One region of the Solibacillus sp. GQ1 genome, then DNA from elsewhere that is predicted to be linked to it. Evidence: riboswitches for the same ligand, from Rfam matches in the RefSeq annotation. Region 1 holds a riboswitch; each other region holds the start of a gene.

Region 1 (5,219 bases):
ACAACTGAGTTACATGATTCACGTTCATCTAATTATTCATCTGACCCTGCAAAAGGCTATGATATTCCGGTTATTCATGTAAACGCTGACAGCCCTGAAACAGTGGCAGCTGTTGGTCGCTTTGTTGCGGAATACCGTGCGAAGTTCAAAAAGGATATCGTAATCGACTTAATCGGTTACCGCCGATACGGTCATAACGAAACAGATGATCCGACTGTTACAAACCCTGAAACATACAAATTAGTTGCAAAACATGAGCCGATTCGTGCATTGTATGGTGCAGAATTAGCAGAAGCGGGTGTTTTATCTGCTGATGAAGTAAAAGCTTTAGATATTGCTATTTATGCGGAAATGCAAGCTGCGTATGATCATGTAAAAGAAATGGCTGAAAAAGACGAGCATGTAACGCCTAATATGCCGGAAGAACTAAAAATCGAATTCCCTGAAATCGATACTAAAGTAGATGCTGAGCGTCTGGCTAAAGTAAATGAAGATTTACTTGTGTTTGCAGATGGTTTTGAACCGCAAAACAAGTTAGGTAAAATTTTAGCAAAACGCCGTGATGCATTCGCAGATGGTAAAATTGACTGGGGTCATGCTGAAACATTAGCATATGCAACAATCACACAAGATGGCACACCAGTTCGTTTCACTGGTCAGGATGCACAGCGTGGTACGTTCTCTCAACGTCACTTAGTATTACATGATAAAAACAATGGTTCTGAATTCACACCATTACATCACATTGAAGGTGCAAAAGCATCATTCTCAGTTTATAACTCACCACTTACAGAAGCAGGTGTAGTAGGTTTTGAATACGGGTACAATTTAGAAAACCAAAATGTATTATCAGTATGGGAAGCACAATTCGGTGACTTTGCAAACATGGCGCAAGTAATGTTTGATAACTTCATCTCAAGTGCCCGCGCTAAATGGGGTCAAAAATCTGGATTCGTACTTCTTTTACCACATGGTTATGAAGGTCAAGGTCCGGAACACTCATCAAGCCGTATGGAACGATTCCTGCAATTATCTGCAGAAAATAACTGGTTCGTAGCAAACTGTTCAAATGCAGGCAACTACTACCACTTATTACGACGTCAAGCTGCATTACTAGGTACAGAAGGTGTACGTCCATTAGTAGTGGTTTCTCCAAAATCACTTTTACGTCACCCACTTGCTGCAGCTACTGCTGAACAACTTGCAACTGGTCGCTTCCAGGAAGTAATCGAGCAAGAAGGTTTAGGCAAAAACACAGAAGCGGTTGAAAAAGTAGTACTTGGTACTGGTAAAGTAATGATTGATTTAGCAGAACGCGTGAAAGACGGCGAAGGGCTTGATCACTTACACATCATCCGTGTTGAACAAATTTATCCATTCCCTGCACAACAAGTGAAAGATATTATCGCTCGTTTCCCGAATGTTAAAGAAATCGTTTGGGTACAGGAAGAACCGAAAAACCAAGGTTCATGGACATATGTTCTTGAAACATTATATGATATCGCAGAAGGCAAAAAAGTGCGCTATGTAGGACGTCCTGCAATGAGCTCAACTTCTGAAGGCGATGGCGATTCACATAAAGCAGCACAAGCTAAATTAGTGAACGAAGCACTTGAAAAGTAATAAATGATTTGTTTAAAAAGAGCTGCTTCTATTTAAAATAGAAGTGGCTTGCTATACAATGAATGTGTAGCGTAATTAAAGGAGGATATGAACGTGGCTGAAATTAAAGTCCCTGAATTAGCAGAATCAATTACTGAAGGTACAATTGCCCAGTGGGTGAAAAAAGTTGGAGATCGCGTAGAAAAAGGCGAATTCATCGTTGAGTTAGAAACTGATAAAGTTAATGCTGAAATCATCTCTGAAGAAGCAGGCGTTTTAAAACAAATTTTAGCTGAAGAAGGCGATACTGTATTAGTAGGACAAGTAATCGCAGTAGTTGAAGCAGGCGAAGGCGCAGCACCTGCACCAGCTGCTAAAGAAGAAGCACCAGCAGCAGCTCCGGCTCCAGCAAAAGAAGAAGCTCCTAAAGCAGCAGCACCTGCACCAGTTGCAGTTGAAGAAACTTCAGGTGAGCGTGTAATCGCTTCACCGGCAGCTCGTAAATTAGCTCGTGAAAAAGGTATTGACTTAGCAGCAATCTCACCTGTTGACCCACAAGGTCGCGTACGTGTACAAGACGTTGCAGCACATGGTACAGCACCAGCAGCTCCTGCAGCATCAGCTGCCCAAGCTCCAGCAGCAGGTAATGGTCCAATGATCTTCACACCAGCAGCTGATACAGACCGTGTAACAGTTGAAAAAATGAGCCGCCGTCGTCAAACAATTGCAAAACGTTTATTAGAAGTAAAACAATCAACTGCAATGTTAACTACTTTCAATGAAATTGATATGACGAACATTATGGCATTACGTAAGCGTAAACAAGATGAGTTCGTGAAAGCTAACGATATTAAATTAGGCTTCATGTCATTCTTCACAAAAGCTGTAGTAGCAGCATTAAAGAAATATCCATATGTAAATGCACAAATTAACGGTGATGAAATTCACTTAAACAACTTCTTCGATATCGGTATTGCTGTATCAACAGAAGAAGGTTTAGTAGTACCGGTTGTTCGTGATGCAAACGCTAAAAACTTCGCTGAAATTGAGAAAAACATTGCGGAATTAGCTGGTAAAGCACGCGACAAAAAATTAGGCTTAAACGACATGGCTGGCGGATCATTTACAATCACTAACGGTGGTGTGTTCGGTTCATTAATGTCAACACCAATCATGAATGGTACTCAAGCTGGTATTTTAGGTATGCACTCAATCGTAAACCGTCCAGTAGCTGTTAATGGGGAAGTTCAAATTCGTCCAATGATGTATGTAGCATTATCTTACGACCACCGTATCATCGATGGTAAAGATTCTGTTGGCTTCTTAAAAACAGTAAAAGAAATGATCGAAAACCCAGAAGATTTATTATTAAATTCTTAATAGTATTTTCTATGCTAATGCGCGATATTCTGTATATTGCGCATTAGCTTTTTTGTTAAGGAAACTATAGAATATTGCATTGTAGATAACGTAAAAATATAGTTTTATCCACGTCTAGGCTAAAGCGCCAACTCCTCGCACCATTAGGTCCCTCCGTGCAAAAGTGGTGGAGCGTTTACTTTTGCGCCGGGCCCTCCAATGTATGTCAGAGTTGAACGGGCGCTTTAGCGCATTTATTCTTACAGTGAAATTTCAGAAAAATGAGTGTTGACGGAAATGTCGCAATAATGTAATATAAACATATCAATTTCATATTAAAACCTCACACTCTCGTGAGGTAGAGGCGCGATACTTAACAGTTTTATATGGAGCCATGAGCTGGCTGTGAGATATAAGAGAAGGAAATATCGCCGAAGTGTTGTAAATGCTCAATTATACAATGCTGGGTCTGCAGTGAATAATTGCAGAACTGTCTCAATCATCTATATCCCTGATGGTTGAGTTGTGCTATCTCAAAATGGGAACTGTAGAGGATTCGGGCTAATTATAATTTAAACGACCTAAAGTTCTTCTTTTAGGTCGTTTTTTGTATATTTGGCGCCCGAAATTTAACAAATAAGGAGAGATTTTCTATGAAAAAGAGACTATTAATTTTATTGACTGCCATGACAATGCTATTGCTAGCAGCTTGTGGTACAAGCGATGAAGGTACTACAAGCAGTTCAGATTCAGACAAAAAAGTTATTAAAATCGGTATGGAAGCAGCGTATGCGCCTTTTAACTGGTCACAAAAAGATGATGCCAATGGCGGAGTTCAAATTGCAGGTTCAAAGGAATACGCAGCAGGCTATGATGTGGAAATTGCAAAAAAAATTGCAGAAGGTCTGGACATGGAATTACAAATTGTTAAAACAGACTGGGATGGCTTGATTCCATCATTACAATCAGGTGCCATTGATCTAGTAATTGCTGGTATGTCACCAATGCCTGAACGTAAGGAAGTAATTGATTTCACGGAGAACTATTATACAAGTGACTATGTCATTGTTGTAAAAGAAGACGGCCCATATGCAAATGCAACTTCATTATCTGACTTTGCAGATGCAAAAATTACAGGTCAGCAAGCGACAACACATTATGATGTAATCGATCAAATCGAAGGTGTTCAAAAACAAGTAGCGGCAACTGATTTTGGTGCAATGCGCGTGCAATTACAGTCAGGCGCAATTGACGGATACGTTTCAGAACGTCCAGAAGGTATCTCAGCTGAAATGGCTCTGAACAATATTAAATACATCGTACCTGAACCAAACTTCGAAGCAGACGAAGCCTCAACAGCTGTAGCAGTAGGTTTGAAAAAGGGTTCAGATTTACGTGAACAAATTAACAAAGTTTTATCTGAAATTTCGGATGAAGAGCGTCAACAATTAATGGAAGACGCAATTGCAAATCAACCAGCAGCACAATAATCGTGTAGCATTAACAGTTTTAATGAGGTTGTCTTGCCGGCAAACGGAAGACAACCTTTTTCTATTAAAATTATGATTTCATACATAAATAGTAGAAACAAAGAAAGAAATGGAGGACAAGGCGATGGCATTTTTAGAATCATCATGGAACTTGTTTACGAACAACTGGGATTTATTTGTACGTGGAGCTTGGACTGCACTTCTGTTGGCAATTATCGGGACAATTTGTGGAACACTGATCGGATTTTTCATTGGAATTATGCACACAATTCCACAACGCAAAAAAAATATTAAATCAGCTATTCTGAAAGTCTTTAACTTTATTTTAACGGCTTATGTGGAAATTTTCAGGGGCACGCCAATGATGGTACAGGCGATGGTCGTATTTTATGGTCTTGTCTACTTAGGGATCGATATTGACCGCTTTCTAGCAGCTTCTATCGTTATTAGTTTAAACACAGGAGCCTACATGGCCGAGTATGTGCGTGGTGGTATCGTATCAATTGATAAAGGCCAATTCGAGGCTGCACAAGCGATTGGAATGAATCACCTGCAAACGATGATTCATATTGTTCTGCCGCAAGTAGCACGCAATATTTTACCTGCAACAGGGAATCAGTTCGTTATGAATATTAAAGATTCATCTGTATTAAGTGTTATTTCGGTAGTGGAACTGTTCTTTACTGCGAATTCGATTGCGGGCAGTAACTATAAATATATTGAAGCGTTCTTTATCGCAACGGTATTATACTTTATTATGACATTTAC
Region 2 (5,219 bases), on a different contig from region 1:
TTAGCTGGATCCTCTTTTTTAGCTAACTTCGCTTCATCGGCTGATTCCAGCTGATATGTATTCAGCGACGTATAAATGATGGATTCCTGGTGCTGATTTTCCAGCCAGTTTTCAAACTGCAATGAACCTTTAAATTCACGGGGTGCCCCTTTAATTTCACTTAAATAAAGGTCATGGAAAAGATCTCTATTCACTAATGACTCTGCAAAAGTCTGCTCGCTTCTGTCTTCCACTTTAAATAACGGCAACGCATGCAAACTTACTAGGAAAATTCGGGATTTGTACGGGTTCCCCTTTGTAAGAAACGGTCGATACAACACATCTTTTCTATCTTCCCCTATTAACCACGGATACACTTTTTTATAGAAACCTTTTGAAATAGGCATGTTTTCACTTCCTTATTCTTCAGTGTTACATAATTTATTTCCAGCATAATAAAATACGGGAATTTTGTTTATTTTATAATAACATTCTTGTATTCATCGTACTCGAAAAATGTTTAATCCTCAATAGCTCTCATTTAATTCTCACTTGAGAATAAATAATCCTCACTTCCCCCTATATATTCCTCAGTTGAAAACAAATAATCCTCAATATAAAAAAACGCAATGAAAGCGTACAAGCTCACATTGCGTTTCAGAAATTATTTATTTGTTAAATCGCAGTCCTTTAAAGGAACGATTTTCGTTTTGTGTTTAAATTTGTAGCCAAACCATAAAGCGGCAAACAGTGGTAAGCCGATATATGAAACGACAACACCATACCAGTCAATTGTTCCACCCATGAAAGCCATATAGTTTTGACCTAACACGACAATCATACATAGGGCAAAGGCGAATAGCGGACCGAATGGGAAGAATCTGGATACATACGGTAAATCGCTCAATGAATTCCCTTGTGCGACATAGGCACGGCGGAATCGGTAATGGCTGATTGCAATGCCTAGCCAAGCGATGAAGCCGGACATACCGGAAGCATTTAATAACCAAATGTATACTACACCGTCTCCGAAAAACGATGCAAGGAATGCTAATGAACCCACTGCCAATGTTGCTAACAGCGCATACATCGGAATACCGCGCGATGTTACTTTCATGAATAGTTTCGGTGCTTTTCCATCCACCGCTAACTGATAAAGCATACGACTTGCTGCATATAACCCTGAGTTCCCTGCAGATAACATCGCCGTTAAAATGATTGCGTTCATAACAGATGCCGCAAATGCCACACCTAAGTTTTCAAATACTAATGTAAATGGACTTGTCGCAATATCTTCTGATAAGAGGCGTGAATCCGTATACGGAATAAGCAACCCGATTGCACCGATTGCGAAAATGTAAAACAGTAAAATACGCCAGAATACTGAACGTACAGCTTTTGGAATATTTTTGGCCGGGTCATCTGTTTCCCCTGCCGTTACCCCAAGCATTTCCGTACCTTGGAATGAGAAACCGGCAGCAAGGAAAATACCGAACAATGCCAGGAAACCGCCATTAAATGGGGCGTCGTCTTTAACGAAGTTTGTAAAGCCGACCGGATCGTTCCCGCCTAAAATACCGAAAATCATTAAGAAGCTGACAATGATGAAGACAATTACTGTCGCAACCTTAATCATCGCAAACCAGTATTCCGCTTCACCGAAAGCTTTTACAGAAGCTAAGTTAAATGATAAAACAACTACGATAAATAATATTGTCCATATAATTGAAGAACTGTCCGGGAACCAGTATTTCATAATTAACGAAACAGCTGCAATTTCTGCTGCAATTGTAATTGCCCAGTTGTACCAATAGTTCCAGCCAAGCGCAAAGCCTAATGCCGGATCGACAAATTTTGTTGCATACGTACTAAACGAACCGGATGTTGGCATATAGGCAGCCATTTCTCCTAATGATGTCATTAGGAAATACACCATAACGCCGATCAGTGCATATGCGAGCAATGCCCCGCCAGGACCTGCCTGTGCAATCGCACCACCCGATGCTAAGAATAAACCTGTTCCGATTGTTCCGCCAAGCGAAATCATCGTTACATGGCGACTTTTCAAACTCTTTTTCAACCCGTTATTACCGAGCTGATCTATTTTAATCTCACTCATGAATATAAAACTCCCTTTTTGTTTTGCTTGTGAAATGTAAAAGAAAAACCACCACAAGTTTTTGTGATGGTTATATTTACACCTCATCAAACTTGAAAGATAGCTCAACACATGCTCACACATGTGACAGTTCTGTTCCTTATCGAAAACAGCCCCAGCATTATTTTCAAGAAGAAAAATAACACTTCGGCAACCATTCCTTTCATAAAGCTTCCCCGATTCTTCCTAATCTCAGCTATACTAGTCTTAATGATTGCGACCTCTACCTCATACATCTACATGAGGTAATGTTTTATTTAATTGATTAAAAGTCTAACATAACATTTTTTTGATAGCAATGGCTTCAACATTATTCTGTTTTTTAAGAGTATTCACACTACTCAAATATATATTACTAGTCAAAAGGAGAATTAATATGGACACCGAACAATTAAATCAAAATAGCAAAAAAATACTATCCAACCGAACACTCATCTATTTTATGGTTGCCGTATTTTTATTTGCGACAACATTACGTACACCGATTACATTAATCGGTCCAATTATTTCATTTATTCGTGACGACCTTGGGATTTCGAACTTTCTTGCAGGCTTCTTAACGACTATCCCTTTAATTGCCTTTGCGGTCGTTTCACCATTTGCACCGCGTATTGCCCGTAGGTTTGGGATGGAATGGACATTATTTTATTCCGTCATCTTGCTATGTGTAGGGATTTTACTTCGTTCCCTTGGGCTAACGTCTTTACTCGTTTTAGGAACAATATTAATCGGCGTCGCAATTGCATTTGGTAATGTCCTTATCCCTAGTTTTTTCAAATGGAAATTCCCATTACATATTGGCTTATTAACAGGGATTTATTCCGTATCGATGAACATTTCTTCCGGACTTGCTGCGGGCTTCAGTTATCCTATTGCTGCAAGCGCAGGCTGGCAAATTGCAGCAGGTATTACGATTATTTTAGGTATTCTTACATTGCTAATTTGGCTGCCGATTTTGCGCCAGGAAAAAGTGGAATTACATATGCCCTCTTCGCAAACAAAGAAAATGCATATGTGGAAATCACCGCTTGCCTGGGCAGTCGCTGGAGCAATGGGCTTTCAATCGTTTATATTTTACTGTTCGTCTGCGTGGATACCGGAGATTTTCATTAGCCAAGGCCTGGATGCTGCGGCTGCCGGGTGGATGGTATCCGTAATGCAGTTTGCGCAAATTCCGATGACATTTATTATTCCGATTATTGCCGGTAAAATCGCTTCACAACGTCCAATCGTCGTTTTCTTTACGATATGTTACTTAGTCGGTTTTACTGGTGTGTTGATGGAATGGACTAGCCTTGCCGTCGTATGGATGATTTTACTAGGCTTTGCAGGCGGGGCTTCGTTTGGTTTAGTGCTGATGCTGTTTTCATTGCGTACGAAGACAGCCTATGATGCAGCTGAACTTTCCGGCTTTGCACAGTCAATCGGTTATTTCGTTGCCGCAATCGGACCGGTTCTGTTTGGTTATGTTCATGATTTAACTGACAGCTGGTCAATTCCGATTGTACTGTTTATTTTAATTTCTGTTCTGTTATTTTTCGCTTCCTTTATGAGCGCAAACAACCGTACGATATAACCAAACGTATGTACCCTTTTATGATATAATAGCGTTAGTAAATAAAAGGAGTACAGGACTATTGCGTAAAAAGAGAAGACGAAATAAAAAACGCCTGCCGGTCATCCCGCTATTTTTCATCGCATCAGCTGGTGCAGCTGGCTTTTATGTAACGCGAACAGCTGAAGGCATCGGTATTGGAATTGTCGCTTATTTCGTACTATATATCGCGTTTAAAATTTGGCTAAGATCGCTGAAGACGAGGAAGTTACGAAAGTCCGGCATTCGCGAAGTCGATAAAATGACCGGTGAAGATTTTGAGAGATTTTTAGGCGAGTTATTTAAACGCCGCGGATTTAAAGTGAGCTATACCGCAACGAGCGGTGACTACGGTGCCGACCTTATTTTAAAGGACGGAAAAGATATTATTGCAGTCCAGGCAAAACGCTATTCCGGTACGGTCGGTGTAAAAGCGGTTCAGGAAATTATCGGGGCGGTAAAAATGTATGAAGCAACAGAGGCATGGGTTGTCACAAACAGTCATTTTACACGCCAGGCAGAAAAGCTTGCCGACATCAATGACGTTTATTTAATCGATCGTGATGAATTGATTCAGATTATGTTAAAAAAAAGATAAAGAAATAGGTGTGCAGAGGCTTTCGCTTCCTGCACACCTATTTTTAATATGGCTGTTGCTGGTATAGGTAGTTTGGTTTTTTTATCGTGTTGGCAATCGGTTCATGATACAAATCAGTAGTTGCAGGAGATAATGGCGGTACAAGCCATACCCAGTTTCCCGTTACATCACGGTTGCTTACATGTTCCTGCTTTTGAAAAAGCTGAAACTGCTGAGCAGCGGTATGATGATCGACAATACTTACACCCGCTTTTTTATATGAATGAAGAACCGCAACATTCAGTTCAACAAGTGCACGGTCCTTCCAAAGCGACGCATTCACCGAAGTGTCCAGTCTCATTGCTTCCGCCACTTTCGGGAGGAAATTATAGCGGTACGTATCCGCTAAATTGCGCGCCCCGATCTCCGTTCCCATATACCACCCATTAAACGGCGCTGCCTGAAAATCGGTGCCGGCAATATTAAAACGCATACTCGAAATAATGGGGACTGAATACCATTTCATATTTAAAGGCGAAAAGTCATAATCCGGATGGGTAATCGCAACTTCCAGTACATGCTCTTTTGGCATTTCAAAAAACTTTGGCTCCCGGTCGTCCACTTGAATGACAAGCGGTAAAACATCGTAGTTTGTACGTGCGCCTTGCCAGCCGAGACCTTCACATATTTTCGTAAACTCGAGTGAATCGGAATCTCCAACAATTCCATCATCTGTTTCATACCCAGCATAGCGGATTAGCTGATGATTCCAGATGCGTACACGGTTCGGTTCAAACAGTGTAATGGCCGGTCTGATTTTCCCATTGTTGGTCGCAAAATCAATGTGTTTTATTAGCGCATCATAAACTTCAACTTCATTTAATAAATGGCGCTCATCAAACACGTTTAAG
Region 3 (5,219 bases), 800 kb from region 1:
TACGATACCGCGGCAAACGCCTTCGTCATCAAGCACCGCACCAAGGAATTCCCAGTGCTCATACTTCGTAACTAAACCAGCTACTTCGTGTGCACGAACTTGCTCATCTAGTGCATATAATAATTGTTGACCCGTTGTCGCACCAGCGAATGCTGTACGGTGCATTAATGTACCACCGAAACGACGGAAGTCAAGTAAACCTTCTGGCGTACGGTTGAACATTACTCCCATACGGTCCATTAAGTGGATGATACCAGGAGCGGCATCAGCCATTGCTTTAACTGGTGGTTGGTTCGCTAAGAAGTCTCCACCATATACTGTATCGTCAAAGTGGATCCATGGAGAATCCCCTTCACCTTTTGTATTAACTGCTCCGTTAATTCCGCCTTGTGCACATACAGAGTGTGAACGTTTAACTGGAACTAACGAGAATAAATCAACTTCAGTACCAACTTCAGCTGCTTTAATCGTAGCCATTAAGCCAGCAAGACCGCCACCAACGACGATAACTTTACTTTTTGCCATGATTATTTCTCACTCCTCATTAATTGCTAAAAACTCTTACTCATATTCCATTCCTTCTAGGATCTTAACTATGTAGTAGTGATCAAGTTAAGGGATTAGACGAATGCTAAGATAGCTGCAACACCAACGATTGCTAATACTACGAAAATTAACAACGTAACATAAGTTGCGATTCGTTGAGATTTGTTAGATTGCGTAATACCCCAGCTTACTAAGAACGACCATAAACCGTTCGCTAAGTGGAATGCTGCTGAAACGATACCTAAGATGTAGAATACTAACATTAATGGATTGTCAACGATTTCAACCATCATATTAAATTCAACTTCAGCACCTAATGCTTTTTGGATACGTGTTTGGAAAATATGCCACGCAATGAAGACTACAAGGAAAATACCTGTGAAACGTTGCAATGCAAACATCCAGTTACGGAATGTGCTGAAACGTCCAGTATTGTATGTTGCAGTGAAAGCAATATACACTCCATAGAATCCGTGGAACATTAATGGAATATAGATAATGATCCATTCCATCGCTAACAATAACGAGTGTGGAAGTAATTCCATAACACCTGTTGCGTTATTGTAAGTTTCTTCACCGCCAACTGCAGTGAAGTTCAGAAATAAGTGGAACACCAAGAACAACCCGACAGGAACTACACCTAATAACGAGTGTAAGCGGCGCCATAAAAATTCACGATCTTTCGACAAAACTGTTACCCCCCTTAGTACTTGAAATACACATGCGCAACGCCTCAAAATTGTAAAAGTTGGGATGTTGACTGCGCATTTCATCATGGTACAATATTATGACATGTCCATTGTACTCTCAACAGATACTAGCGTCAAGGCAACGCAGGATATTTTATAATCATTTTAAAGACGGTTTTACGCTGTTTTAAGAACTGTTTTTTCTGCTTATAACCCATTTCTTCATGAAAGAATGAAAATTATAAGAAAATTTATGAAAGAGGTTTTTTATATGGAAGGGTACAAAATGAAAACGATTCCAACTTTTGGCTACGAAATCATTCGTGACCATCTTCTTCCTTCTATTCTAGGTAAGCATGAAGAAGATGTTTTATATTGGGCAGGTAAAGAAATTGCAAGAAAGTTCCCATTATTTTCAATGGATGAACTCCCTTCCTTTTTTATGGAAGCTGGCTGGGGTCAGTTAGTTCTGGAAAAAGAAACGAAGGACGAACTTCATTACATACTTTTGACAACAGAGGAAGTGCCACTCAATATTGTACAACGTTGCTTCCGTCTTGAAGCTGGCTTTTTAGCAGAGCAGAAACAAAAGCAGCTAGGCTATTTGACGGAATGCTATGAAGAAAAAGATAATGACAAAAATGTCGTAAAATTTACGTTAAAATGGGATTTAAAAGAGAAAATTTAGCCTTCAACTTATAATAAACAACTATTGCTGAAGCAGCAAATTTACTCAATAAAAAGCTGGAAATAAGCTACTACAGCTCATTTCCAGCTATTACTTTAAGAAGCGGTTACTTCTTTCATCGCCAAATTGAATTCCTCATGCAGCACATTCGCAGCACGAACCATTTCTTCCTGTGGTACAACGACAGAAACTTTAATTTCCGAAGTGCTGACCATTTTTACAGGAATATGTTCGCGACCTAAGCGTGCAAACATGCGAGCCGCAACCCCCGGATTGGATGCCATCGCAGAACCGATAATAGATACTTTCGCTAAACCTACTTCAAAATCTGCAAAACTAAACCCAAGTGACAGTTTACTAGTTTCCAGTACCCGTAAAGCTTCCGCAAACTCATCTTTGGAAATTGTAAAGGAAATGGTCGGCTTCACGCCATCAATGACTGCTTGAACAATAATGTCCACATTGATATCATTTTCTGCTAAAACACTAAACACTTCTGCCAATGACGCGGTTTCATAAGAATCATAGCCGATCGTCAAACGAATAATATCCGATTCGTAAGCTACCCCGCGTACAAGTAAGTTTTTCTCCATGTCTACATCCCCTTTAATAAAAGTGCCTTCCACGTCCTGTACGAAAGAGCGTACAATGAGCGGTATATTGTATTTTTTGGCAAGTTCAACCGCACGTGGGTGCAAAATTTTAGCCCCTAAATTTGCAAATTCCAACATCTCATCATAAGAAACTTCCGGTAGTTTCCTAGATCCTTTTACAATTTCTGGGTCTGCCGTGAAAATCCCTTCAACTGATGAAAAAATCTCGACACGCTCTGCTTCGAGGGCAACCGCAAGTGCAACTGCTGAAGTTTCAGAACCCCCTTTGCCGAATGTTGAAATATTGTCTGTCCCCGTAACTCCTTGAAAACCTGCTACTACGACGATTTCACCTAATGCCAAATGTTCCTGAATTCGTTTACTATCCACATGATCGATTCGTGCGTTGCCATGTTTTTGATTAGTATGAATACCTGTTTGCCATCCAGCAAGTGACACAGCTTTACCTCCATGCTCCTGAATTGCCATTGCAAGCATTGCACTAGTTATTTGTGTTGCTGATGAGGCCAGTGCATCCATTTCCCGTTTCGACGGCTCATCGGTAATTTCAGCAGCATATTGTCTCAATTCTCGTCGTATAGCGGGTATTGAAGAAACGACAACGACTAAGTTTATGCCACGTCCTTGCTCTTTTATCACTTTTTTGGCTACCTGTACGATTTTTTCCGGTGTAGTCAATGCCGGACCGCCAAACTTTACTACAACTGTCTCCATTCTTTTCCCTCCTTAAATTGTAAACAAAAAGACGACTTCCCATATTCATGGAAAGCCGCCGTCAATACAAATAATAATTATAAGTTTTTCAGGATAGCCCTCCAGAACATAAAGCTCTGACAGTTTTACATCTCTTAAATGCAAAACCAGCAAACTGCGCGAACAATACGCACTTCACTTCGGCAGGGTCCCCTTTCGATTGCTGTCAATGGAATTGTTCTTCCTCGAGCAATTTACTGTTGAATACTGCGCCTCTATCTTAGTAAATATTGAATTGTCTTATATATTAGCACACCATTATTCTTTATTCAATGGTGCTTCATGAAAATGCCGATATATGACATCCGCCAGCTTTGCCGGCACACCGGACTCCTGCAGCTGCAATTCGCTTGCCTCGCGGATTTTTTTTACTGATCCAAAATACTTCATGAGTTGCTGCTTCCGCTTCGGACCTACACCTTCAATCCCATCAAGAACTGAAGTGATGGCATTCGTCTGATGTTGCTGACGTAAAAACGTAATCGCAAATCGGTGTACCTCATCTTGAATGCGCTGCAATAAATAGAAACCGTCACTTGTTCGCTTTAATGGGACAACTTCCGGAGGCGTACCAAATAATAGCTGGGACGTATTGTGCTTTTCGTCTTTAGCCAATCCTGCTATCGGAATGACTAACCCAAGCTCGTCTTCAATGACTTCACGTGCGACTTCCATTTGTCCTTTTCCTCCGTCGATAAGAATCAGATCAGGCAATGGCAGATTTTCCCGCAGTACACGTGTGTAACGACGTCGAATAACTTCCTGCATCGCACCATAGTCATCATGTTTGGCCGCTTCCCTTGTTTTATATTTCCGGTATTCCTTTTTCGCAGGCTTCCCGTCTATAAAAACAACCATCGCCGAAACCGGATCCGCACCGTGCATATGACTGTTATCAAACGCCTCTATTCTAAGCGGCAATGGAATTTGCATCGCTTCAGCAAGTGCTTCACAAGCCCCGACTGTCCGCTCTTCTTGACGTTCAATCAATTGGAACTTCTCATGAATGGCGATTTCAGCGTTTTTCATTGCTAGATCAACAAGCTCTTTTTTGGAACCGCGCTTCGGTGTCAGCACCTTCACATCCAGCAGTTTTTGTAAAATTGTTTCGTCAATCGACTTTGGCACAAAAATTTCCTTTGGCAATAAATGATGCGGCTGTTCGTAAAAACGGCCGACGAATGTTAAAAATTCCTCTTCCGGCTCATTATAAATCGGGAAAATCGAGACATCCCGCTCAATGAGTTTGCCTTGACGCACGAAAAACACCTGGACACACATCCAGCCTTTTTCTACTGCATAGCCAAATACATCCCGGTTGCTCAAATCATCCGTGACGATTTTTTGCTTTTCCATAATTTGATCGATATGAGCAATCAAATCCCGGAATTCCTTTGCCCGCTCAAACTCCAGATTTTCGGCAGCATCCATCATTTTTTGCTGAAGGTCTTGTTGTATTTCTTCAACGCCCCCATTTAAAAACTTCGAAATCTCATCAATCATTTCGTCATACACTTGTTTTTCAATTTCTTTTACACACGGTGCCAAACATTGACCTAAGTGATAGTACAGACACACCTGGTTAGGCAGATGTGTACATTTACGAAGCGGATACAATCGGTCCAGTAATTTCCGCGTTTCGTTTGCCGCATAGGCATTCGGATACGGACCGAAATATTTCGCTTTATCCTTCTTCACTTTTCTTGTCGTAATAATACGTGGGTATCGTTCATTCGTTATTTTTATATAAGGATACGTTTTATCATCCGTTAGTTTCACATTATATTTCGGATCATGCAGCTTAATTAGATTCAGTTCCAGTATAAGAGCTTCCAAATCACTTGAAGTCACAATATACTCGAAGTCTTCTATCTCACTGACTAGTCTCGCAGTTTTACCGTCATGACTTCCCGTAAAGTAAGAACGCAC

What was found. Region 1 has a riboswitch for lysine ahead of AC6CH1_RS07095 (transporter substrate-binding domain-containing protein). Riboswitches for the same ligand answer to the same signal wherever they lie in the genome.
Positions count from the first base shown of each region.
Region 2: another riboswitch for lysine. It lies ahead of AC6CH1_RS14520 (amino acid permease); the one in region 1 lies ahead of AC6CH1_RS07095 (transporter substrate-binding domain-containing protein).
Region 3: another riboswitch for lysine. It lies ahead of AC6CH1_RS11425 (aspartate kinase); the one in region 1 lies ahead of AC6CH1_RS07095 (transporter substrate-binding domain-containing protein).

Region 1 is NZ_JCAXEX010000001.1:1,435,059-1,440,277, reverse strand. Features, by position in the region: gene AC6CH1_RS07105 (2-oxoglutarate dehydrogenase E1 component) at 1-1,623, shown strand, start outside; gene odhB (2-oxoglutarate dehydrogenase complex dihydrolipoyllysine-residue succinyltransferase) at 1,717-2,982, shown strand; lysine riboswitch at 3,313-3,500, shown strand; gene AC6CH1_RS07095 (transporter substrate-binding domain-containing protein) at 3,615-4,451, shown strand; gene AC6CH1_RS07090 (amino acid ABC transporter permease) at 4,576-5,219, shown strand, end outside.
Region 2 is NZ_JCAXEX010000003.1:51,548-56,766, reverse strand. Features, by position in the region: gene AC6CH1_RS14525 (RNA 2'-phosphotransferase) at 1-386, opposite strand, end outside; gene AC6CH1_RS14520 (amino acid permease) at 644-2,098, opposite strand; lysine riboswitch at 2,191-2,371, opposite strand; gene AC6CH1_RS14515 (CynX/NimT family MFS transporter) at 2,514-3,713, shown strand; gene AC6CH1_RS14510 (restriction endonuclease) at 3,775-4,329, shown strand; gene AC6CH1_RS14505 (nitric oxide synthase oxygenase) at 4,373-5,219, opposite strand, start outside.
Region 3 is NZ_JCAXEX010000001.1:2,230,078-2,235,296, forward strand. Features, by position in the region: gene sdhA (succinate dehydrogenase flavoprotein subunit) at 1-525, opposite strand, end outside; gene AC6CH1_RS11415 (succinate dehydrogenase cytochrome b558 subunit) at 621-1,235, opposite strand; gene AC6CH1_RS11420 (YslB family protein) at 1,507-1,923, shown strand; gene AC6CH1_RS11425 (aspartate kinase) at 2,019-3,251, opposite strand; lysine riboswitch at 3,338-3,516, opposite strand; gene uvrC (excinuclease ABC subunit UvrC) at 3,549-5,219, opposite strand, start outside.